DNA from 4 places in the Paenibacillus sp. 2TAF8 genome. Region 3 is predicted to be linked to each of the others. Evidence: a T-box and tRNA genes for the amino acid it is inferred to sense, from the RefSeq annotation. Region 3 holds a T-box; the other regions hold tRNA genes.
The links. A T-box is a leader RNA that pairs with one kind of tRNA and senses whether it is charged. The one in region 3 lies ahead of leuS (leucine--tRNA ligase), so its partner is inferred to be a tRNA-Leu.
Positions count from the first base shown of each region.

Region 1: it has a tRNA-Leu gene. The T-box ahead of leuS (leucine--tRNA ligase) is inferred to sense a tRNA for this amino acid. The anticodon was not compared.
Region 2: it has a tRNA-Leu gene. The T-box ahead of leuS (leucine--tRNA ligase) is inferred to sense a tRNA for this amino acid. The anticodon was not compared.
Region 4: it has a tRNA-Leu gene. The T-box ahead of leuS (leucine--tRNA ligase) is inferred to sense a tRNA for this amino acid. The anticodon was not compared.

Region 1 is NZ_JBFRFN010000018.1:101,881-108,092, forward strand. It holds gene AB4Z30_RS22665 (hypothetical protein) at 1-246, shown strand, start outside; gene AB4Z30_RS22670 (YqzE family protein) at 430-621, opposite strand; gene AB4Z30_RS22675 (N-acetylmuramoyl-L-alanine amidase family protein) at 812-1,561, shown strand; gene AB4Z30_RS22680 (divergent polysaccharide deacetylase family protein) at 1,536-2,402, opposite strand; partial or broken gene AB4Z30_RS22685 (carbohydrate-binding protein) at 3,063-4,289, shown strand; tRNA gene AB4Z30_RS22690 (tRNA-Leu) at 4,596-4,680, opposite strand; gene pelA (pectate lyase) at 4,886-5,839, opposite strand.
Region 2 is NZ_JBFRFN010000011.1:114,532-120,743, forward strand. It holds gene AB4Z30_RS17695 (helix-turn-helix domain-containing protein) at 1-286, shown strand, start outside; gene AB4Z30_RS17700 (insulinase family protein) at 438-3,359, opposite strand; tRNA gene AB4Z30_RS17705 (tRNA-Leu) at 3,715-3,800, opposite strand; gene AB4Z30_RS17710 (hypothetical protein) at 4,022-4,477, opposite strand; gene AB4Z30_RS17715 (hypothetical protein) at 4,692-4,916, shown strand; gene AB4Z30_RS17720 (NucA/NucB deoxyribonuclease domain-containing protein) at 5,157-5,639, opposite strand; gene AB4Z30_RS17725 (ATP-binding protein) at 5,762-6,212, opposite strand, start outside.
Region 3 is NZ_JBFRFN010000015.1:63,779-69,990, reverse strand. It holds gene leuS (leucine--tRNA ligase) at 1-1,843, opposite strand, end outside; T-box leader at 1,916-2,168, opposite strand; gene AB4Z30_RS20765 (phosphotransferase family protein) at 2,281-3,237, opposite strand; gene AB4Z30_RS20760 (class I SAM-dependent DNA methyltransferase) at 3,447-4,217, opposite strand; gene AB4Z30_RS20755 (CvfB family protein) at 4,432-5,337, opposite strand; gene rsfS (ribosome silencing factor) at 5,334-5,681, opposite strand; gene yqeK (bis(5'-nucleosyl)-tetraphosphatase (symmetrical) YqeK) at 5,699-6,212, opposite strand, start outside.
Region 4 is NZ_JBFRFN010000006.1:388,154-394,365, reverse strand. It holds gene AB4Z30_RS11885 (glutathione peroxidase) at 362-838, shown strand; partial or broken gene AB4Z30_RS11880 (transposase) at 1,193-1,775, opposite strand; gene AB4Z30_RS11875 (hypothetical protein) at 1,785-2,267, opposite strand; tRNA gene AB4Z30_RS11870 (tRNA-Leu) at 2,513-2,595, opposite strand; gene AB4Z30_RS11865 (urease accessory protein UreF) at 3,029-3,730, shown strand; gene AB4Z30_RS11860 (XRE family transcriptional regulator) at 3,994-4,197, shown strand; gene AB4Z30_RS11855 (hypothetical protein) at 4,228-4,854, shown strand; gene AB4Z30_RS11850 (helix-turn-helix domain-containing protein) at 4,946-5,371, opposite strand; gene AB4Z30_RS11845 (DUF1648 domain-containing protein) at 5,710-6,174, opposite strand.

The DNA of each region.
Region 1 (6,212 bases), on a different contig from region 3:
CAGATTCAGCGCATTCCTACAACTGGTCATACCGATTCCCTCATCTTCTCAGCAGGAGAACGCAATCTATTCTACGGGGGCCCATTGCCGATAAGCGGGTACCAAATGTGGCATATGGAAGAAACAGCAAAAGTCCTTCTTTACATAGGACTTGGGGGTTTTAACTCTGTACAACGGTTTGTTCCCATAAATAAACTGTTGAATGACGGACATTTTTACGTTCTCACAATTCGCAACTCTTCTTAAACCTCAAACACATCACAAAAAGACGCATTCCTTTTTAAGGACTGCGTCTTTGAGTTGGTTACGGCGAATGTTCCTTGTTAAATACTACAATTGAAAAACTAAATCTTTGTTTTCAACCGTTATGTGTCATTCGCGTTAGCTACGTTAACTCTCTTTAGAGGATTACAGGTGTAAAACAACCGTTCACTCCGAATCTTTTTTTCTTTTTGCCACCCACAGAGATACTGCGAACGGTATCATGCCAAACCATTTCATCGACCATGGCTCTTTCCTTCTGCTCTGTGCTCTCCGTTCTTTCCGCTCATCCTTCGGGGTGTCAATATAATGCACCACACGCTGTGTAATATATTTAACAAGCTCATCACTTTTAGCCATGATGCAGCCTCCTTTTCTTCCGCACATTCGTGAAGTAACGTTAGTTCTATTGTGCGCAAGATGTGATTGAATTAAACATTTTTTTGCAATCAACGTATGAAATGATGTGAATTGCACAGTCTAATGCCAAAGGTATCCATCATGTCTCACTTTTAACTTGGATACCAACTTTGTTAAGGAGTGTGTTTCCATGTATAAGCTGCTGTTGACCGTTTCTACCGCGCTGCTGATCAGTGTCTATTCTCTTCCCGGTATCTCCTTCGCTTCCGCGCTGATTGGGCATGATCCGGTTGCCAATCAGCCATCCATCATGCCGATGACCGATGGAGATGCTTATCGCTCAAGCCATCATGCTTTTGCAGCACCCGTTATTTTGCTGGATGTTGGGCATGGCGGTATTGATGGCGGCACAACAGAAGCAGGTATCTTAGAGAAAGATATCAATTTAGCGATTAGTCAAAAGATCTATCTGCTGCTTCGCAGCAAAGGTTACGCGGTCATCATTAACCGTCTTGGCGACTACGCGCTCAGTGACGAGAACCGCTGGTTGAATACCCGTTCACGTCATATAAGAGATCTCGCACAGCGCAAAAGCCTTAGTGAAGAAGTAAGCACGGATATTGTCGTCAGTATTCATGCCAACTGGAGCCCGCGTTCGGCTACTCATGGCCCTGTAGTGCTTCACCAGAAAGAGGGTCGTAGTTATTTGCTGGCACAATCGATTCAAGATGCCATGAACCGCTTATGCGGAACGCATCGTGACGTCGTATGGGGCAAGACGTTTTACATGTTGAACTATGTGAAACAGCCGGCAGTGATTGTGGAGACCGGTTTTTTGAGCAATGCAGCCGACCGGGCGAGAATCAATGATCCCGCAGAACAAAAACGGATTGCCCAGTCGATTGCCGAAGGTATTATTTATTATCTGTCGGTAGCCTAGGTGCGGCCTGCCAGTGCCATACATCTCGTACCATCTCTCCGATGCCTACGAATTGAACCTGGTTTTGCAAGCGGGAGACTGAATCGCGAATCACGGCAGAGGTGTTCATGCCTGTATGCCCCACGTGTCCAATGACAACGCAGCTTTTCTTGTCAACCGCATGCTTCGCAGCCAGATCAAGCTGTTTGCGAATGTGTGCCTTCGTATTTTGGTCATCCAGAAAAATGTCATTGCCCACGGGCGGCAAATTTTTGGCTACGGCAAGCTCACCAACTACGGAACGAAAATTCGTACGGCTGTCAACGAAAAATAGACCTCGCTCAAGACATACATCCAGCACAATAGACATGATACGTTTATCGGAAGTAATTTTGGAACCCATATGATTGTTCATGCCAATGGCATAGGGCACATCATCAATAGCCTTTTCCACCCGTTCCCGAACCTGCTCGTCCGTCAGATTGGATGTGATTGCCCCTGGTCCAAGCCACTCAGGCTTTCCCTTCTTGGGTTCCATCGGCATGTGTACAATCACATCCATCCCTTTTTCATGCGCAGCGATTGCATCTTGTTTCGTTGTTTGCAAAAAAGGCATCACGGCAACAGTCAGCTTCACAGGCATATCCAAAATCTCCTTCGTACCCTTCATATCATTACCGACATCATCAATAATAATGGCCAGTCGATTGAGCTGAGAAGCAGTTGATGAAGTCGTCTCCGGTGATATGGCAGAAACTTCAGTTCCGCCTGTTCCAATGACTACACTTACGACACACAAGCAGATCCAAAATTGAAATCTCAGTGCACCCAGGCAGCCCTGTTTTCTTTTATTTCGCTTCATACCCTGCAACCCCCTCTAACGTGTTGTTCTCATTGTTTGATATCATGGGCACTTATATGTAAGCTGCCTTTCCCAATTCATTCTAGGACAACTGGAACACAAAAAAGCCTGCATCAAAGCAAGCTTTACATTCTGAATTTCCATAAGTTTTCCTACAATGGAACCCTTAACGTTTCAGTAAAATGATCCGCTTTTCAAAAATCAGAGGTTTCTCTCTTTCGTTCACGGTTTAATGCCCGAGCTAAACGCTCAATATACTTGGTTTGAATCAACTGACTTCTATCTGCCTCGGGAGCAACATGCTCTGAATGATCCCCCCCCCTTCTCCTTCTAAGTTGTTTCCCGCTCTGACATAAATTCCGAAGAAGGTCATTCTGCTATGAAAATAGCAATAATGTCATGAAAATATAAAAAATTACAAAGAACTGCAATATATCAGGTATTTTTAACAGGAATAATATAGTAGAATTTACAAAACAAAGATTTTTAGCCAAGTTATCCATTAAACACATTTCTACATTGAGAGGAAGTGATGCCCCACCCTTTTCGAAGCTATACCGAGGAATTTACATTTCTTGTCCAAGCTTACGCAAGTCAATTATACCGAGGAGAGTGAGCACATTGAAGTTGAATCTCAAATTTAAAAAATCAGTCAACATTATGTTAGCCTGCTTAACAGCACTACCATTGATGTTAACCCCAACGAACGTATCCGCAGCGAGTGACGCCAACATTAACTTATCCTCACAGAAACAAGTAATACGTGGCTTCGGCGGCATTAACCATCCCGCTTGGATTGGTGACTTAACGGCAGCACAACGTGAAACCGCTTTCGGAAATGATCAGAACCAACTGGGATTCTCCGTGCTCCGAATCTGGGTTGACCCGGATCGGAATAACTGGTCTCGTGAATTGGCTACAGCCAAACGTGCGATTGAAAAGGGAGCTATCGTGTTTGCATCGCCTTGGAATCCTCCAAGCAGCATGGTTGAAACGTTTAATCGAAACGGTGATCCCAATGCAAAACGATTACGGTATGACAAATACGCTGCTTATGCGCAACATCTGAATGATTTTGTAACTTATATGAAAAATAACGGCGTGAACCTGTATGCCATTTCCGTTCAAAACGAGCCGGATTACGCTCATGAATGGACTTGGTGGACACCGCAAGAGATTCTTCGTTTCATGAAAGAAAATGCAGGTAGCATTCAAGGTGCCAAAGTCATGGCTCCAGAATCCTTCCAATACTTGAAAAACATATCCGACCCAATCCTGAATGATTCACAGGCACTTGCTAACATGGACATTCTGGGAGCACATTTGTATGGAACACAGTTCAACAATTTTGCCTATCCTCTTTTCAAACAGAAGGGCGCTGGCAAAGAGCTTTGGATGACTGAAGTATATTATCCGAACAGTGACAACAATTCCGCTGACCGCTGGCCGGAAGCGCTCGACATCTCCTACCACATGCACAATGCAATGGTGGAGGGCGACTTTCAAGCCTATGTATGGTGGTATATCCGCAGATCATATGGACCAATGAAGGAAGACGGTACGATCAGTAAGCGCGGATACAATATGGCTCATTTCTCTAAATTCATTCGCCCAGGCTATGTCAGAGTAGATGCTTCCAAAAACCCGGATACAAACACTTTCGTTTCTGCGTACAAAGGCAATAACCGAGTGGTTATCGTAGCGATTAACCGCGGTACATCTGCTGTTAACCAAAAATTTGTGTTGCAGAACGGCAATGCTTCCAGCGTATCTTCTTGGGTAACAGACGCTAGTCGGAACCTGGCTAGTCAACCTGCAATTAATGTCTCTAACCGTGCGTTTACCGCACAGCTCCCAGCACGAAGTGTAACCACTTTCGTAGCTAATCTATCGGGTACGAACTTTATCTCTGAAGAGGACATTGCGTCCGAATTTGAGATTGAACTTCCATTGACAGACATGGAGACTAACGTTGAAACAGATGTTACACCTGCTGTTGAACCTACCGTTGAACCCACTGCCGAACCTGTGAATCAATAAGAATTAAGCAATAAGCCCTCTTTTCAGAACCTTGCCCAATGTTGGCATGGAAGGAACTGAGGGCTTTTTTAATCAAGAAAAGAAATTATAAGTCTACTCAGAAAAATAAAAAAGGTTCCTTCAGAAATTAATCTGAGGAACCTTTTTATGCGATGCGGTCGAGAGGACTCGAACCTCCACGGGGGGTTAGCCCACACGGACCTGAACCGTGCGCGTCTGCCAATTCCGCCACGACCGCATATATTGTGTCTCTCCGATTATTATCGGCGACAAGAAATAATATACCATGCGCAGTTTAACATGTCAACACACATATCTATCCATCACAAATCAGTGCGAATCAGATATGTAACCGATTCGCACTGATCAGGCCTGCTATAGATTAAACTTATATTTCAGGCACCAGTGGACTTATTAGAATATCCAGTCAAAAAGAGAACTTTCTAAAGCTTGGAAGGCCAGTTGCCGTACCATGCATAACCGCCTCTTCTTTCCTTTTCAATATCGCTCAGCTTATATTTCACAACGCCATCACGTCCCACAAAGATCGGTTTGTCTGTACCGAGTTCATAGAAACGGGCCCAGATCGGTGATGCACTGGAATCAGCAATAATTCGGCTATCCCCATTCGCTCTCTCATACCGATATCCTGTAATTTTCACTTTGTTAAACCAGGCTTCGGCACCTTTGATGGATGCAGTGATTCTTGAATTAGCCGGTCTCGTTTTCAGAAACTTCACAATGTTTACGCTCTCACCTGCCGTTAATGAAGGCACTTCATAGATTCTGGCCCCGGCTGGTCTCAGTGAACTGGAATCATGTTGTTGTCCCCATGCCGTTAACTTCCCACCCGATACTACCTGGGTATTCAGGATGGCATCCACTCCTTTGGAAACGGCATTTTTACTGCGATTTGCGAGAGAACTGTCGATAAAGGAAAAGATCCCCTTACGTCCTGCGACTTCATCCAGCATGTACAATACATTAATCATCGCGTCATCATTATAGGTTATATGTTTATGATAGCCGGAGCTTTGATAGACTTGAGGCCAACCGCCATTGGAGTACTGCATGTTAAGCAAAAAGTTGATGCCTTTGATCGCTGCAGCCGAGTATCGCGGGTCATTTGTTTTTTTGAACTCACTTGCTAGTCTTCTGATTTCTGAGTATGTAGCTTTGTTATCGATCGTTGATTTGGCCCATTCACCTGACGTCTGACTGTAATCTTTTCTCCAGCCTCCATCCGGGCGCTGATTTTTTAAAATATCGGACAGACTYGCTGTTGTACCGGAAGCATCAGCTGCCGATACGGTTGGTACAGGAAGGACAGCCATTCCTGCTGCGGAGAATACCATGGAACATGCCAGTACAAATGTTACTAATTTTTTTGCTTTCACAAGACAACACACTCCCCAATTCACAAATTTGATTAATCAACCAAACAAATTCCAATGAAAACAATTTAAATACAAATTTTGTATTTATTAATTGTATGATATGCAATAAATAAACTTTTGTCAATATATGCAACAAAACGCAAAACTTCTCTTTATTTTAACATATAGGAATAACACTTTTAGCTCTTGACAAACTTGTTTAATATCCAGGTCTCTCTCTGATGAAACATTAATGACTTTTTTGTAATCTTTACCCCCTCTTTTAAACATTATTATGACGAAAAATGATAATTCCGCTAACATTGACGCTAAATGAAGTGCTTTAAACAGGTTTGACAATTACGCATTTATGCAATATAGTTTCAAATAGTTA
Region 2 (6,212 bases), on a different contig from region 3:
CTGGGGTCATACCGAGCATTATGATACTTTGACCACGCTCATTTTGAAAAATCAGGCCACGCCGCTGGAGAATTTATATATTAATATTCTGGCTTCATTCCAGGAATCGGAGAAAAAGTGGGGATTGATGGCTGGTGTTTCATTCAGGCCATTTATGCCCATTGCGCTGAAAATGCTTTTCTCCCGCACTCCGCTACCCGAAACGCCAGAGCTTTACAACGAGCTGAAAATCTCCAAGGAAGATCTGCGCACGCTTAAAATTTACAACATGCTTGCGGTAACTTAAGCGGGAACTCGAATATACTAAAAAAGACACTTGCACCAGCTGTTTTACTTACCAGCCCATGCAAGTGTCTCTTCTTGTTATCTAAAAATGTTTTTTTCTAGGGATGTTTATTGAAGCTTTCTTTTCACAGCCGCACCTGGGTCACCGCACCTTAATGTTTGATCAGATCCAACGTTTCATCGAACTGTTGTTTCTGTTCTTCAATCTTGTGCTCATTTCCAATAACACACCGATGCTGTTGCTCCAGAATGGCAGAAACAAATCCGGCAAACCCGATAATATCGCTCTCTTTCGTACCAAGCACCTCATCGCGCTCCTGCTGCAGATCAGCTTCCGTCACATTGGACAGATAACATTCCAGTGAGAATGCCCCTTCACTATAAGGCGTTCTTGGCGCATCCAGATCCTGAATCGCACCGATGATATAACGAGTCATCTCCCGTTCGTCGGCACGGAAATCGTTCAGATACTGCGGAATCTCCTCGTATACTTTATAGGTTTTATCCAGATTCGGGTCACGGTAGGAAGCCAGATAACTGTCTCCATTGCGTCTGAACCCGGACATACAGCCGTAAGCGCCACCTTTGGCACGGATATTGTTCCATAGATAGTCCAGTGACAAGATACCTTGCAATACACGCAGTGAGCCTGTATAAGCGTATCCTTTTTCAATATAATTCCCGGTTTGCACCACATACTGAACCTCGGATGGAGAACGGAAACCTTCGTTATGTGTTGCAAGCGTAAACGCAAAAGCTTCCTTCGCCACTTCATGTGTGAACAGCTTTGCTTTCAGAGCGGACACCTGCTCTTCCAGACCTTCGTATCCTTTATCATCTGCCGTATAGCTGACAAGCAGGTTCTCCGGTCTGAAAATGTAACCCATCAGCTCTTGCAGACTAGAGGACAGTTCTTCTTTTTTCGCATCAAAGTTCGCCTGTAGATCCTCAAGCCACTGATAATAAGCAATCCCGCTAACCGACTCCCGGAAATCAGCAACGGCTGAATGTTTCGAGGACGATCTGGCAATTCCTGCGGAATGACCACTGTTGATCAGATTACGTTGCAAATTACCTTTCACCTGAGAAATGATCTCGAAAAGTCGCTTGGAGTTGTCAAAACGTGACGTAAACACGATTTCCTTAATCATATCAAAAGCAAATCCCAATTTGTCATAAAGCACCTTTGCATTGAACTCATAGGTTGCTTTGAAATCATGAAGCTGATGCGCATTCGCATACGTACCAACCCCGCTGTTGATTCCGCCAGAATGGATATGAATTTCATTCGATAACTCGTTAAACAAGTAATTTTGTGTGTCTACGTAACCAAGTACGTTTTTGAGCAATCCCACATAAGGCAATAAGCGCCGTGGTACTTCCTTGATATCAAACAACAGCCTCAGATATCCGATGCCATTCGTATACAAGTTATGATGCAAAACCGTTGTGCCATCCACGTTGTTCAACGTTTGGTACAGTTTAGACGCATTCGTATCAATATCCTCAATAGACAACGTCGGGATGACCTGCTGCTGTTCCTTGGTGGAAGGAGTGTTCTGGTACTCGGCAAGTGCTTCGGTACGCTTAATCATACCCTGCACCTCTTCTGGACTAAGTCCAGCCTGCACTGACTTCAACCGCTCCTTCAGCGCCTCTTCCTTGCGTGCGTTCAAGCCTTTGTCCGGTGTGAGCGCGACAAATGATGTATGTGTATTTTGTAATAAATACTTCTCAATCAGTTGTTCGAAATAACCGTCTTTCATTTTGGACCGAAGTTCTGCAAATACATCATTCGCCTCAAAATACGTGAAAGCTGCTTCCTTATCATACAGCCAGCTTTGGAGGGAGGAGAGTCCGTAGATCAGTCCTTTCGGCATGCGGCCAAAGTCCGCTTCCCGGTGGTTAAACTCATAAGAATTGATGCCGGCAAGCAATGCTTTCGGGTCAAATCCTTCTTTCACAACACGCTCCAGCACTTCCTTGATCGTCCCGAGAAATTCGTCCTTGCTGGACAAGTTGCTCTTCTTCAGTCCCACCGTAAACACAGGCTGATACAAGCTATCATCATAAGAGCCGTAAACATCCTTCGCGATGCCTTTATCTAGCAAGGCTTGCTTCAGAACAGCTCCCGGTGCATTGAGCAATGCGTATAACAAAATCTGAAACGCAATGTTCAATTCCTTATCCAGACTTGTGCCAATTACCGCATTATAGGTCAAAAAGCTGTTGTCTACTTCGGATTCCGTGCTTCCCGCAGAGTAGGACTTCACCGTGTCCACCCGTTTCGGGAAGGCAGATTGCAATTTAACCTCAGAGTCAATCTCGATCCGATCATAGTTGCTCAGGTAATGTTCATCGAGCCATTGCAGTTTCTCTTCCATATCCATATCCCCGTACAGATAGATGTAACTGTTGGACGGATGATAGTACCGTTTGTGGAAATTAAGCAATCCCTCATAAGTGAGATCCAGAATCGCCTCCGGGAAGCCCCCAGACTCACAGGAGTATGTCGTATCCGGGAAAAGAGAGTTCAGCACCTCTCGTCGAACCAACCGTTCTGGCGAAGAAAAGGCACCCTTCATCTCGTTATACACCACACCGTTGTATGTCAGTTCGTCATCTGCAGAAGTCAGGTTGTAATTCCAACCTTCCTGCAAAAATATTTTTTCATTCTCATAAATATTTGTATTTAATACCGCATCCAGATACACATCCATCAAGTTATGGAAATCATGATCGTTGCGACTCGCAACGGGGTAGACGGTTTTGTCAGGATACGTCATGGCGTTAAGGAATGTATTGAGTGAACCCTTGAGCAGCTCCACAAAGGAATCTTTGGCCGGAAACTTTTTCGAGCCGCAGAGCACGGAGTGTTCCAGGATATGAGCTACCCCTGTATCATCTTCGGGAGGTGTACGAAAACCGATGTTGAACACCTTGTTATCATCGCTATTGGACAACAATACGATATGAGCACCCGATTTTAGATGTTCCAGCAGGTACGCATCGGATTTCAGTTCTTCGATTCTACGCTCCTGTAATACCTTATATGGCTTAAGCTGTTTCAACATAAACTTGAGTCCTCCGTCCATAGATTGTTGTGTTGTTTGATGACTGGATACTCGTTCATATGTGCAAGTTACACTGCACTCCGATTTTCGAGTAATGTATCTTATTGGAACTTCATCCGTCAGCAAGGGAAAGGTAATATATGCCTACAGATAGTATACACCATTGTCACCTCACTTCATAAAAAGACGCCCGAATCCACTTTCTGATATGTATTATGTGGGTGTTGTGTTTATGAACTGCGGGGTTATGAAGAAACTGCTTGAGATGAAATCATATTTCTAGAAGCAAAAAATTGCATAAAAAAATCACATGAACTCTTGTTTAACAAGAGCTCATGTGATCTTTTCTTAGAGATGCCGAGGACCGGGATCGAACCGGTACGGTAGTCACCTACCGCAGGATTTTAAGTCCTGTGCGTCTGCCAATTCCGCCACCCCGGCGTATGTATTATTTTCTTGGCGACAAGAAATATCTTACCATGAACAAATTAATAATGCAACACTTTTTCCTAAAAAAATGAAACAGGCACTGCAAGCGTCAGCTCACAGTGCCTAGAAAGTCCGAGTTGCGGTCCCGGACTTCCGGTAAACCATCTATATTAAGGGAGGTGTGAGATAAGAATACCCCCCCAACATTAAAGGAACCTAAAATCAGCCTTAAATTAAACTAAAAAAAACAAAATGGACTTCACACGCTCCGCTTGCTCCTCACTGCACTCTACAAAAACCAGAATGTGACCTTGCAGTAACCAGTCCTCGTAATGATGTGCATCCTCTTCAGGAATGCCTGCTTCTGTCAGCGTTAAGACTAGATCATCTGTCTCACTTCCAATCTCATTGCCTGCTAATCTCCGAACCGCTTTCCCGATGGATGCGGTCTGATCCATTCGTTTTCCGAGCCCGGCTAATATGCCCTTCAGCGCTCCAAACGCTCCATCTGTTCCGGCACCTTTTAGCGGTTTGGGTAGTCCCGTCTTCTCACTAATCATCTCCAGATCTAACTGCTCCTTGGCTACAGCCCCCAGATATTGATCTTTGATACCTTCCTTTTTTAACGCATTCAATAAGATAACTGCATCGTGCTCCGAACGAGCAAGCCCAACGAACAGTTTCGTCATGCTGTTCCCCTCCTCTTCCTCATACCTTATATAACCCTGTAGCTTATGTTCAGTAACGCCTTTCCACTCGCTAAGTCAATACACCTAGAACAGTTTGATTATTTCTCTACTGGAAATCTATACCTAGTTCTGATAGACTAGATAATGAAGACAAATTAACCATTGATAACTTAGACATACGGATGAACATCTTATAAATCAGGAGCAATGACTTATGAAAAAAGAGGTAGAAATTGCCATTCGGCGCAATCAACAAATTTTGGTTCGGAATACAAGCGGACAGACAGTAACTGGCTTCCCGGAGCGATCTGCCGACAGCTCCATTCTCTCTTTACGGACGGTCCAGGGAAATGTGTGGATTCCGTTTGATGAAGTCGAACAGGTCACTCGCCTTTTAACCCTTCGCTCTCACCATCTAGGCACTATGCAGCTCGTGTAGGTACTTGTCATTGTGCATATTCAACTGCTCCTAGTTACAGAGAACGTAGACATATGCTATTAGATATATAAGCTGTATACCGGAGACCTTGTCTTTCAAATACAGCGAACTTATACTCAAAAACCAGACGCCACTAACGTCTGGTTTTTTTTATGTGACTGATAATGACTTTTTTTATATTTTCCCTAAGCAAAAAACACTTCGTCTCCGAACCTTTCCATTGCCGCAACAGGTGCTGTTTTATTTCACAACAAATTTAACGCGCGTACCATCCGGATATGTACTTAGTTGATTACCCACCCATGAGCCTGCACCGCGATTATCTTTAGGCGTAATGTACTGGATATCCGCACCTTTTCCCCCTTCTGCACACATCGCCATAGGCCACTCATCCCGATCCTTCCCTTTTTTGACCGGAACACCTTTCAGCGACAACTCCCTGTTCCCTTCGGCGCCTTTTCGGTCAATCGTACAGACATCAGCATGCCCGGCTTGAATTGCCTTCCGAATATGGTTTGCTGTTTCAGGATATCGATCTGCAGGAAAAGTAATTGTATGATCTACACTCTTGTCGCTTGGTTTGAACGGAGATGGAATGTCCAGCGGCCACTCTCCCCCGGCCCATGCATAAAGAGCAATCAATATCATGCCCACTAAGGTTAGCAGTTTTCCTTTGAATCGCTGTTTCCCTCGACTTCCTTTTCTGCCACGTCTCCTACTCATGATGTGCCTCCCCCATGTAACACTAACATCCCTAGCATTATAACAGAACGCCAGTTCGTAAAACAATCCATTCCACAACAAAAAACAGCCAGATCTATTCCGGCTGCTTACTTTGCACTCTCTTATCCTGCGTTAAAAATACTTTGCCCGCTTAGAAAAGGCACGGTCACCTGAAACTCTGTCCCTTTTCCTTCAGCACTATCTACAGTAATGGTACCGTTCATTAATTCCAACAGCTCTTTGCAAATCGTTAATCCAAGGCCACTGCCTCCAAACCGTCTAGCATGTGAAATATCAGATTGCGTAAAGGCATCAAACAGTTGGTCCATCTGATGAGACGGAATGCCGATACCTGTGTCCCTTACAGAGAAAGTCAACATGGTCATCTCATGCGATTGCTGCTTGACATCCACTAGAAGCTGCACTTCTCCTTGCTCCGTAAACTTGATGGCATTACTCAGCAAATTATCAAGCACCTGCCGTAGTCTTAATGGATCGCCCCACAGCACATCAGGAATACCCAAATCAGCATGACAAAATAAACGAACTTTTTTATTCATGGCTACCAGTTCA
Region 3 (6,212 bases):
CCATAAACATCTCATAAAGACGCAGTGTATCTGCACCAAATTCGTTCACAATCTCATCCGGGTTAATGACATTACCGCGAGATTTACTCATTTTTTCATTATTAGTTCCCAAGATCATACCTTGGTTGACCAGCTTTTGGAATGGCTCTTTCGTGTGTACAACACCCAGATCATACAGCACCTTGTGCCAGAAACGAGCATACAGCAAGTGAAGTACTGCGTGTTCTGCTCCACCAATGTACAGGTCAACTGGCAACCATTGCTGCTGTTTCTCCTTTGAGATCAGTTCCTTGTCATTATGCGGATCGATAAACCGCAGGTAGTACCAGCAGCTTCCCGCCCATTGTGGCATCGTGTTGGTTTCGCGGCGAGCCTTCATACCCGTCTCCGGATCAACTGTATTTACCCAATCGGTAACGTTAGCCAGTGGGGATTCACCTGTGCCTGAAGGTTTGATCTGATCAATGTCAGGCAGCAACAGCGGCAATTGATCTTCTGGCACTGTCTTCATCGTTCCGTCTTCCAGATGCAGAATCGGAATCGGCTCTCCCCAATACCGTTGACGGCTGAACAGCCAGTCGCGCAGACGGTAGGTCGTTTTACCTTGTCCTTTGCCGTTCTCTTCAAGCCAAGCGATCATTTTCGCTGCAGCTTCTTCATTGTTCAATCCGTTCAGGAAATCGGAGTTCACATGTGCGCCGTCACCTGTATATGCCTCTTTTGTAACATCTCCGCCTTCGATAACTTCAAAGATATTCAGGTCGAACTGCTTCGCAAATTCCCAGTCACGCGCATCGTGGCCCGGAACAGCCATTACAGCTCCCGTACCATAACCCGCCAGTACATAATCAGCAATCCAGATCGGCAGTTTTGCTCCGTTTACCGGATTGATCGCGTACGCACCTGTGAACACACCTGTTTTTTCTTTCGCCAAATCGGTACGTTCCAGATCACTCTTGCGCGCAGCCTGCTCCTGATAAGCTTTAACCGCCTCACGCTGTGTTTCGGACGTAATCGCTTCAACCAATTCATGCTCTGGAGCCAGAACGGCAAAGCTTGCACCGAACAATGTGTCTGCACGGGTTGTAAATACTTTAATCACTTCTTCACGGCCTTCGATGGCAAAAACTACTTCAGCCCCGGTCGATTTGCCGATCCAGTTACGCTGCATATCCTTGATGCTTTCCGACCAGTCCAGCTCTTCCAGATCCTCCAGCAAACGCTCTGCATATTCCGTAATTTTGAGTACCCATTGACGCATCGGTTTACGCACAACCGGGTGGTTACCACGCTCACTTTTGCCATCAATAACTTCTTCGTTTGCAAGCACTGTACCCAAAGCTTCACACCAGTTCACCGGTACTTCATCGACATAGGCCAAACCTTTATTGTACAGCTGGATAAAGATCCACTGTGTCCATTTGTAATACTCAGGGTCTGTCGTACTGATCTCACGATCCCAGTCATACGAGAATCCGAGTGACTTGATCTGACGACGGAAGTTGTCAATGTTACGGAATGTGATGTGACGCGGGTGCTCTCCCGTATCCAGTGCATGCTGTTCCGCAGGCAGACCGAAAGCATCCCATCCCATTGGATGCAGTACATTATATCCACGCATCCGCTTGTAACGAGATACGATATCTGTTGCTGTATATCCTTCCGGGTGACCTACGTGTAGTCCGGAACCGGACGGATACGGGAACATATCCAGCGCGTAAAACTTCGGTTTAGATGGATCCTCACCTGTTTTAAACGTTTTATTCTCATCCCAAAATTGCTGCCAGTTTTTCTCCATCACTTGTGGCTGATAGCCGTGCTTCGGCTGATGATTCTCACTCATCTATATTCCTCCTTCAGGTTATAAGCAATTTATAACAACAAAAAAACCTCAGCATCCCGTAGCGTTTGCAGCGCTAGGGACGAGAGGTTGAATTCCCGTGGTACCACCCTAGTTAGCGGATGAACGTGCTTCGTCATCCACTCCCTTTAGACCTGTAACGGCGGTTAACCGATGCGGATTTCCAGTTCTGCACACAAGGCATAGAACTTTGTAATCACCGCATTTCTCCAAGGCGAGTTCGCAAAATACTGTCAATCGGCTTGCACCAACCGCCGACTCTCTGTCATGTACAGCATTTACTACTGATCCTTATCATCGAAATATGTATACAATATAGGAAGCATTATATAAAAATGCAAGCTCAAAGTCAATATGACATGTCACTTTCATCTGTTTACATGGCAGACTGTTACAAACCATATGCAACAGTCTGCTGATCAGATTTTCCGAAAACGTTCAATGCCCTCCTGCAAATTCTGGATTGTCCCGTCGACATGCTCCTTGTTATCATAATGACGGTAGTCACATTCAATCCGAAGAGCAAGATCAAAATACAAATCATACAAACGTCTGCGCTTTCGCTCATTTTCCGTTGTAATCTCACGTCCATATCCTTTGAGGAATCCTGGAGTATAGTTAAAATGACTGAAATAATGCTCCATTAGCGGATCACCCCATAACGAGCGTTCAAAATCGATAATGCCCGTAATCTGCGTATCCTGCACCAGCACATTGCCATCCCATAAATCCCAGCTAATCAGAACAGCTTCGGTCACCTCATCCAGTGCATCCGCTCTCTCCTCAATCAGACGTCTTAGCTCGTTGTAATCAATCCCGATGTCAACCTCCGCCTCTTGCCCATCGATGAGCATATCCTCCATTAACATCAAGAAGGCTTCTCTCCATGTGCCACGTTGTCTGTCTTTCCCGGAAAAATAACCAAACCGTTCACCCTGAATCTCGTTGATTCGCTTATTGTAACGACCTAACTGTTGTTCAACCTCTTCCTGCTCTTCGGGAGTACAGTGCGTTTTGGCCTGGTTGTATGGTTTCCCCGACATGTATTCCATAATAAAAAATTGCGCCGGAGCGAATTGGAGCGAAGAATCATAAACGAGCACCTGAGGCACAGGAACATCCTGCAGTTTGGCAACAAGCCGGAGTGCCTCAACTTCTGCCGTCATTAAATTCTGTTCACAGCGCATCAGATTGGTCGCAGCCAAAGGTGCAATTTTAAGAACAACTTTCCGTCCGTCATCAAGTGTGATTTTATAAGCTTGGTTTGCCCAGCCTRCAATCATTTCCTCATGATCTTGAATCGATACAGCGAGATGATGCTTCATAATCTGATCCAACTGCTCTTTGGACAATCTTGTTTTATATGCACTTTCCATAATTGTACCCCTCCCATTGTGAGATTATAATTCTTCTACTTCAGAAAACGTTTTCCATTACCATTTATTATGGCTGTCTTTGCTTCAAGCAGCAATACCTTTGATTATATCTGTTCGAAAAAAACTGCCCCCAGCAACATGCTCACTTGCTGCAGAAGGACAGTTCATCATAATAAATATACATCAAACCTGTTATTGATCAGTGTATTTTATTTCACGGCTACGTAGAACAATCGCTGTGCGCTGTCTCCAGCCTCTCCCCACTCGAAGTCGGCATATACCTTCACGTCCCGGAAGCCCGCTTTGCTTAATTCCAATCTCATCCAGTCCGGATCATAAGCACGCTGCACATGAACTTCCTCAAAACGCTGGTAGGTATCCTTGCTGCCACCGTCTATTCGCGAGAAAATGCTCAAATGATGTTCAATTTCACACCGTTCCTGATCGAAATCACACGTCCAAATATACGAGACCGAGCGCTCATCCAACACAAAAGGCTGTTCCTCATCATACCGAATCAGTGTATTCGGATGATGTACGTCAAACAGAAACGTACCTCCCGGCTTCAGCATCTCATACGTACGCTCAAATGTACGAATCACATCATCCGATTCCAGCAAATAGTTCACACAATCACAGAACGAAATGACAGAGTCTACCGGTTCCGGTACTCTCCATTCCCGCATATCCTGCTGCACCCAGCGAACACTGCCTTCCCGGTACAAACGATGTCCCTGGGCTGTGGCTTCCATCTTGCTACGGGCAACAGACAGCATATCGGAGGAGAGATCGATCCCCGTCACTTCAAAGCCGGAGTTCACCAGCGGAATCGTGATTGAACCTGTTCCACAGCCAAGCTCAACCACACTTTTAGGCATGCCATGCTTTTCCCAGGCTGTTCTTGCAAACCTTATCCAGTCCGGATAAGGCATATCTTCCATTAATTCATCGTAAACGTAGGCAAATTTCCGGTAAGACATGTCGGCACCGCACTTTCAATTTCATTTTTCCTTATCGGATAATATCAAAATCCAAAGAAAAAGCAGGGCATCCATTCCGGTGTTTACCCAGTCTGGCCCTGCTTTACCTAAATCGGTGCACCACGCATCCGCTTCGCTTCAAGAGATATACTATACTTCGTACAGAATGAATGTATTTAACTTTAAATAAAAGATGAACCCCGTTATCGCAGGTTTACTTCTCTTCCTGCTCCTGTTTAGGAGCGGATTCGGACAGATAAGTCCAGCTTTCCTTTTGTACCACCAGTCCATCTTTCATCAGCTTGCCCAAGGCACGTTTAAACGCGGATTTGCTGATGCCAAAACGTTGCTTGATAATATCCGGCGGCGTTGCATCCGAATACGGCATTCCACCCATCGGGCGCTCTTTCATAAAAGCAAGCAGCTTGTCTGCGTCTTCGTTACGCCCAACTTCTTTGCGCTGCGTCATGGCCAGATTCACACGACCATCTTCCCTTACCAGCGTAACCCGACATTTCACCTTTTCACCCAAACGCAGCATATGACTGCGCTCGGAGGAATGAATCATCCCGATTGCCCCGAAGCCGAGTACACCACCATCAACAAGTACAAATGTACCCATCTGAAGTGGCTTGTACACCAGCGCTTCTACCCACTCATTCAGCCAGGTGGTTGGCGCGTGGAAGGCAAGCGGTGAAAGCTCGCGTTCACCGGCTAATTTGGCACGTAGACGCCCCTGTTTGTCGTGCTCCATCATCACGAACACTTCATCCCCAACTTGAGGACGCAATTCTTCGAGTTCAGGTAATTCACGAATCGGAAGCAATAACTGACGTCCGAGACCCATCTCCAGGAAGCAACCGAGGCGCGGATGCACATCAGCTACGACCAATTTAGCCATCTCACCCAGCGTGAGGTAAGGTTTTTTCATCGTAACAGCCAGACGGTCTTCTGTATCAAAGAATACAAAAACCTCCAGCGTTTCACCAATCTTGATATCCCGAGTTAGCTCGGTATAGTGAAGCAATACATCTTCCGATCCTGTCGTCAAAAAATAGCCAAATGGAGACACTTCACGTGAAACCGGCAGTGAGACGACTGTTCCTGCGATCAAACTCATACCGTTTCCACCACTTTGGCGTCAGACCAGAGACGCTCGATATTGTAATACTCGCGCTCATCACGGTGGAATACGTGAACCACGACATCGCCAAGATCCATCAGCACCCAGCGTGCAGAGTCCATACCTTCAATACCTTTAATGGTTACACCGGCTGTATGCGCCTGTTTGCGAATCTCGGTAGCAATGGCTTGCACCTGTGTATCTGAATTCCCGTGGCAGATCACAAAATAATCTGCAACGAGCGAAATGTTGTTCAGGTCTAGAGCTACAATGTTTGATGCTTTTTTATCGTCAGCGGCAGCAACTACCATGTTCATAAGTTCTTTCGATGATACTGTCATGAACCAACCTCCATAATCTATAATTGTTCAATTAAATCATTACGTGAGAGGACCGTGAGCGGATAGATGACACGGCGCTGGGAGAGCAACAGGCTGATGGTCGAATCAAAACCCGCAATCAAGCCTTCCTCCAGGCTGCGCTGAGCCTGGTCACGAATATACTCCACCCCTGGGAAATCACGCCCAGGCTCAATATAATCGGCAAGGCATACGACTTTGTCCAGCAGACTCATGCCTACCCTACCTGAAGTATGCCACCGAATCGCATGAATAATTTCAGAATCCAACACACCATAATCACGTTCAGCTACAAAAGCACCCACTTCCGAATGCCAAAGCTGCTTGTCATGCTGTAAAAGTTCAACATTTAATCCGTTATCACGAATGACCGCTTCCATCTCCGCTATGGGCCAATATTTAGCTACGTCATGTAAAATCGCCGCAATATCCGCTTTTTCCGGATCAGCACCGTACTTTTTTGCCAAAGCAACTGCAGATTCCATAACACCCTGCGTGTGCTTCCAGCGTTTG
Region 4 (6,212 bases), on a different contig from region 3:
AAAAGATCGATCGATATTATCGTTTGTTTCGTTTTTCATGTACAATTTAATTAAAATTCAAATTACGATATGAATCATACACCCGTGCCATGATCATGTAAAGTGCACACAGATCACCGAATCGTCAGATTTCCGGCAATAATCATTAATAATAACGCTTACAATGAGGTTATACGCCATCCATCTCATCCAAGCTATCTAATTCTCAGCCGCACGAAAATTAATTCGTGTATTCCTCACCTATGCGGAACTCCGACTTAGCGAATGAACATAACAACGATAAACCAAAATAAGTTTTGCATTATTTAATTGCTTAAAATATAATAAATATATCAAGAATAATAGGATGGAGGCAATCCCCATGTCAGTCTATGATTTCAAAGTAAACACTCTCCGTGGACAAGAGATTGAAATGTCCCAATATCGCGGCAAAGTGTTGTTGATTGTGAATACCGCAAGTCAATGTGGTCTTACCCCTCAATTCAAAGGCTTGCAGGAACTGCAGGATAAATTCCAAGATGCTCCATTCGAAGTGCTTGGATTCCCAAGCAACCAGTTCGCGCAGGAGAAAGGCTCTTCCGATGATATTGCGGAGTTCTGCCAGATGAATTATGGCGTAAGCTTCCCTATGTTTGAGAAAATTGACGTCAATGGTTCCAGTGCTCATCCACTCTTCCAGCATATTTCTAAAGAAGCGCCAGGCTTGCTCGGCTCCAAAGCGATTAAATGGAATTTCACCAAATTCCTTGTCGATCAAGATGGTAAAGTTGTGAAGCGGTATGCCCCGCAGACCACTCCAGACAAAATTGAAGAAGATATTCAGAAACTGCTCAAATAAATCTATTTTTACAATTAATAAACAAACCATCCGGAAGCAATGAGGTCAGGATTTACTCCAATCTGCAGGATGGTTTTTTATATTTTTGATATACCATTCGGATAGCATCCATTCCACTCTTAATGTAGTCTAGATCTGTTTGCAAGGCTGCTATTGTTCATCTATATTGCCTATTTGTTCTTTTGTGCCCCATCAAGCCGTACGCCATGCCACTTAGGGTATGATGGCGAATATCAATAAAGACCATACTGATTTCTTCTCTCTCAGTAATAAGCGCTGTCTCAAAAGCCTTTAAAAACGAACATCGGTGAAGAGATTGAACACCGATACGTTCAAACGGGACCAAGCAGAGGTTTATCCTGCTTGGTCCCGTTTACGTTTTTCCGTCATTGTTGCTTTTTTGAGCTGATTGTGGGTAAGGCAAGGCCACCCGACTTCCAAGCTTACTTTTTGCAAGCCACGAAGCAGGAATCTTCGGAATCCTCGATTATTTTACCCAAGCACACTTTCAGGCTCGATCATTCGCCGAACCGACAGTGTGTATCCTTCTTCGCTACGCAGACGTTCTCTCATCTCGTTTTTTGCCGCATGTAGGTCAAGCTAAATGCAATTTCCCGGTCTCCCTGAGCCTTTGTGCATGTGCCCTTCAGGGGGCACTGGCTACAATCCTCACTCAGGTAATGACGTGTCAGAATCGGGTAGCCGCTCTCCTTCACCGTCCGACTTTCATACCGAAAATATAACGTCTGTCCAGCTGCACAAGTCCATGTATCTGACGTTTCGTTGTAAGTCCAGTTTCTCTTCTTTACCGATAGCTCGCTGAAAAGTCCTTGTTTTTTCCTTGTGATACGTTCCGTACTTCACGATCCCCTGAATGTTTTTCCCTTCAGATAACTGTAATTCTCCTCACTACCATCCCCGCATCAGCAATGACGGTCTTATAGCTTTAAAGACTTTCAAAATCATAAAAGAATAATTTATATTGCTGTACACCATATAAAGTTGGAGCGTCTACTACCATGTAAATAGTGGCCCCCGGAGGTACTGGTACAATATTCATAATATGACCCGAGCTTATTCCTGATGTATCTGCATACATTAGAGTAGAAAGATAACCATTGTTAAAATCATATTGAATTCCTAATCTGTTTGTTATGCTTCTGTCTTCACTGAGGCTTTCAATTCTAACAAATCGTGTTTTATCAGTAGTATTTGTCCACTTAAACCAGTCTTGGTCACTATTGTTCTGCAAGAATAGTGAATATTCAGCCCTATTGCTACCATTCGCAAAGATTAACGAAATAGCGTCATCCCTCGTATCTCCTATTCCTATCGCTGTAGGTGTTATCTCGCTAGCAAAAACTGATGATGACAGAGTTAGTAATAACATTGAAGTTAAAAGGACCGTAATCAACTTTCTAAGCCTCATTTTTATCCCATCCTTCTATCAAAATTTACAACCAATTCCATTATACAATAAATTTATATATAATGGTAGTTAATTAAGAATATAAAAAAAACGCCTTTTCTGGCGCAAGAATCGATTAATTTTGTCAGTAAATCACCTCAGTCTAAATAAAGATTTTCAGAGACAAGTTTGACCTGCAAAAATGTCCATATATGTTTAGTAAATAAATAAAAAAAGCCCTTGATCTACAAGGACTTTTCATATAATGCGGTCGAGAGGACTCGAACCTCCACGGGCATACGCCCACTACCCCCTCAAGATAGCGTGTCTGCCATTCCACCACGACCGCATGTCGTAAATTATCGGCAACAGAATTAATTATACCGGATTACCACGAAAAAGTAAAGCACTTTATTACTTTTTTCTCATCTTACAACGTTTTAACATTAAGCTATGCACTCCCCCTTTCTGGTTGCCTATAATCTGCACAAAATTCAGTCATATTTCCTTAGAAAGCACATATCATTAAATCTGATTCCTCAAAAAAGAGCTGTCATTTGAAAACAAATGATTTCATATTCACATCAGATAAAATGTTATATTAATTAACACAATAAACATGTTATATATAATAAATCTATTTTTTTGCGCAAAAGATTGACAAAACAAGGATAATTATGTGAATATATATATCATATAATTCGAATTCACACATAAAAATTAATTAAAACTAAAAACGCGTAATAAAACCTAACACAATAAACCACAGGAGGCGAAAGATCGTGAACCGTGGGAATAAGTTGCTCGATTACACCAAACTGCTTGACCCCTCTGTCCAGGTGGGAGGGTTCACCCATTTCTTTGGTATAGACGCCCACATCAAGGAAGGCACCATTCGGACAGCCGAAGACCTCGAATCATTTATGCGTTGCCAGCTACACCCAAGTCTCGTGCGACTCGAAGGAATGGCCATCAAGGGAATCTATGCCGCGACTGATCATAAGGATACTTGGAGAATTGCCTTAATCGACAAACTTGTGCACATACAACGGACCCCTCCTGAGTTGAGAGGGCAAGCAACAACCATAGGCAAACGTTTAATTAAACTCTCTCGAGCTTTGCACCCCTGGATCGATTTTAGCCCACTTGAACAGATCTTCGCCAAATACAACTCGGTTGGCTGCCTCTCCACTGTTCACGCCTGGATCAACCACCACCTCGACATCCCCGTCGAAGAGGCGGTTCTCGGTTACTTGCATTCAGCCATGAATGCATGCGTATCTGAAGCATGCAAAGTTATACTTCTAAGTGAAACTGCTACTCGGGAACTACTGTCTCGCCTGACCGCAGACCTCGAAAACGAATGGACTACCGTTAGCACTTCCTCTTCAGAATCACATATGCACCCCAATTCCATGTCTATGAAGTCATTATTCCCCAGCTTCCACATGCTCGGAGCGGGTCTCCACGCTTATAGAGCATAAACCCCATCATTCCTCTTACCTTTCTGCAGAACACACCAAAAACACGCCGCAAATCCTCTTGCTGGCGTGTTTTTTCATATTCATCCATTCAAATAACACGTACTTACGTAATAATAATTCATAAAATACACTTATTTCCGTATTTTTTAATTGTTAGATGACGAATTTACGTATATAATGGAATTCATAGCACGCATTTCTATCTATATTACACGAAGAATGACCTGCTGAATACTATAAAATCCACTCAGGGGTGAACCCTATTGAACAAGAAAAAACCAGTCACTCCATTCGGATGGGCTATCAAGCGACGGCTAACCGAGCTTCAAGTTGACCAGAAAACCTTTTGCGAACAACACGACATACCACCTTACCGTCTATCCAACCTTATACATGGCACACGAAAAGCAACTCGATTCAGACATCAGGTCGCCGACATTTTAGACATCCCCGAGGATCTACGATAAGTTTTTTTTCATAAAAGGAGGACTTCTCTCATGAGACATATTACATGTGACATTGAAAGCCTATCCTTCCAGTCCACCAATCATCAGTTGATCATTATAGATCATCATTGGATGATTCGAAGTTGCAACCAAGCCTGGCAGCACGGACTTCATAAACTTTTCTTACAGGCAGCCAGCCGACATAATCATTACCTGCATCTGATGGAGGCTTGGGCCGCACAACAGAAAAACCTCTATCCAACCAAATTTGCACAGTATCTGAGGCATAACGTCGTACCTTTTAACAAGCCCCATACATACGATATCTCTGTTACTACGCCACAAAACGAAGAAAAATGGTTTCGCGTTGAACTCACTCCTTTACAGGATGAGCCAGAGGCAGACTCCCGTCTCGCTTTAATTGCTCACACAGATATTACAGAGCAGAAAAAGACAGAGTTCCAGTTGCGGCAAGCCTTGACCGAAGCACGTACACTCTATGGACTACTGCCGATTTGCGCCGTTTGCAAACACATCAAGGACGATTCAGACAAATGGAACAGCGTTGAACGATACTTGGAGAAACACACTTCAGTTGAGTTTACACATGACATCTGCCCAGATTGTATCCGCCAGTTATATCCGAAATACTCCAACATTCTTGATAAGCACAACTAAAAATCCCTCTATTTCTAAATAAAAAACCTCCCTGTTGTCCGAAAGCATTACATTCGGCACAGATGGAGGTTTTTTTATTATCCAAAGGCACTTACGTTCCTTCCTGCTCTGACTTATTCCCGTCTTCCGATTCAGGTTGGTAACGATAACTGCCGGCATCTTTACTCTCTTTAAATTTTCGATAACGAGTGAACTCGATATACTCACTAATAAAAGACTGTTCTACAGCCGACAATTCACTCTCTTGGCAATTCAATTGCCGCAACACGTTAAAAAAATAATCTTCCCGCTTTTCCCGCACAATTGCTTCCTTCGATAGACGACCAATCATTAACCAGTCCAGACTAACATCAAAAAATGAAGCAATTTCAATCAGTTTATTTGTACTTGGGATAGATTTACCACGTTTCCAGTCACCAAGATTGCCCGTGCTTATCTTCAGCTGTTGACAGAAGGCCTTCTTTGTCATCCCTCTTTCGGCAATCAGGTCTTCAATTCGCTCATAGATTGACTGCATGCAAGAACCGCCTTCCAACCGTAATAATCAACGCAAATACCATATGATAGAATTATAGCACAATATTTCTGAATGCTCAGCTTTTTATACCAACCGAGATTCTCTCAATTAAGAGTGAAATGCCTACCATACTCCCTACCAATCCATAAGAAAATTAGACAATTTATGCAGGTCGGTCCATGGTTTCACCTTCAAAAGAAAAGTCCTGTTAAAAGTTATATTGATATTCTGTAAAGGCCAAGGGACTTCCATTAAACAGGAAGCCCCCTTGCTTTACAGTCTAACCAACCTATTATACTACCACGTTCATTAAGATCGTAAATTCATTCTAATCCTATCTACCTTCTCAATGTGGATGCCCAAATTAAAAGATAAATCGGAGCAATAAAACAAAAAGCCAAAAGACTAAGCGAGATTATAAAAGGTAAGCTAGAATCGATACCCACCGCATAATTTAACAACGCTTCATTAGCTAGTAGAAAGGATAGAAAACTTAGATTTTGAATCAAAATCAGGACTTTTCCAGTTCTAGAAAACTGAATCTCTTTATTCGCTTCAGTTAAATTAATATAATTCAATTTATCTGGCTTTTTAACTAATATTCCAATAAGAAACCACAAGAACACACCTATGACAGGCATGATGTACAGGATAGATTTGGGACCCCAGTTATCTGGAATATCGTTAGTAAAGTGGATTGCGATACGTTCAGGAATATCCGTCCAAAGATAAACTAATTTAAATACATGAAATAAAAAAATAGAAAGCGAAAGTATAAACAGAGTAACTTTAAAGTATTTCATTCTATCACCCTTCATGCTTAAAACTATATTGAACTCAT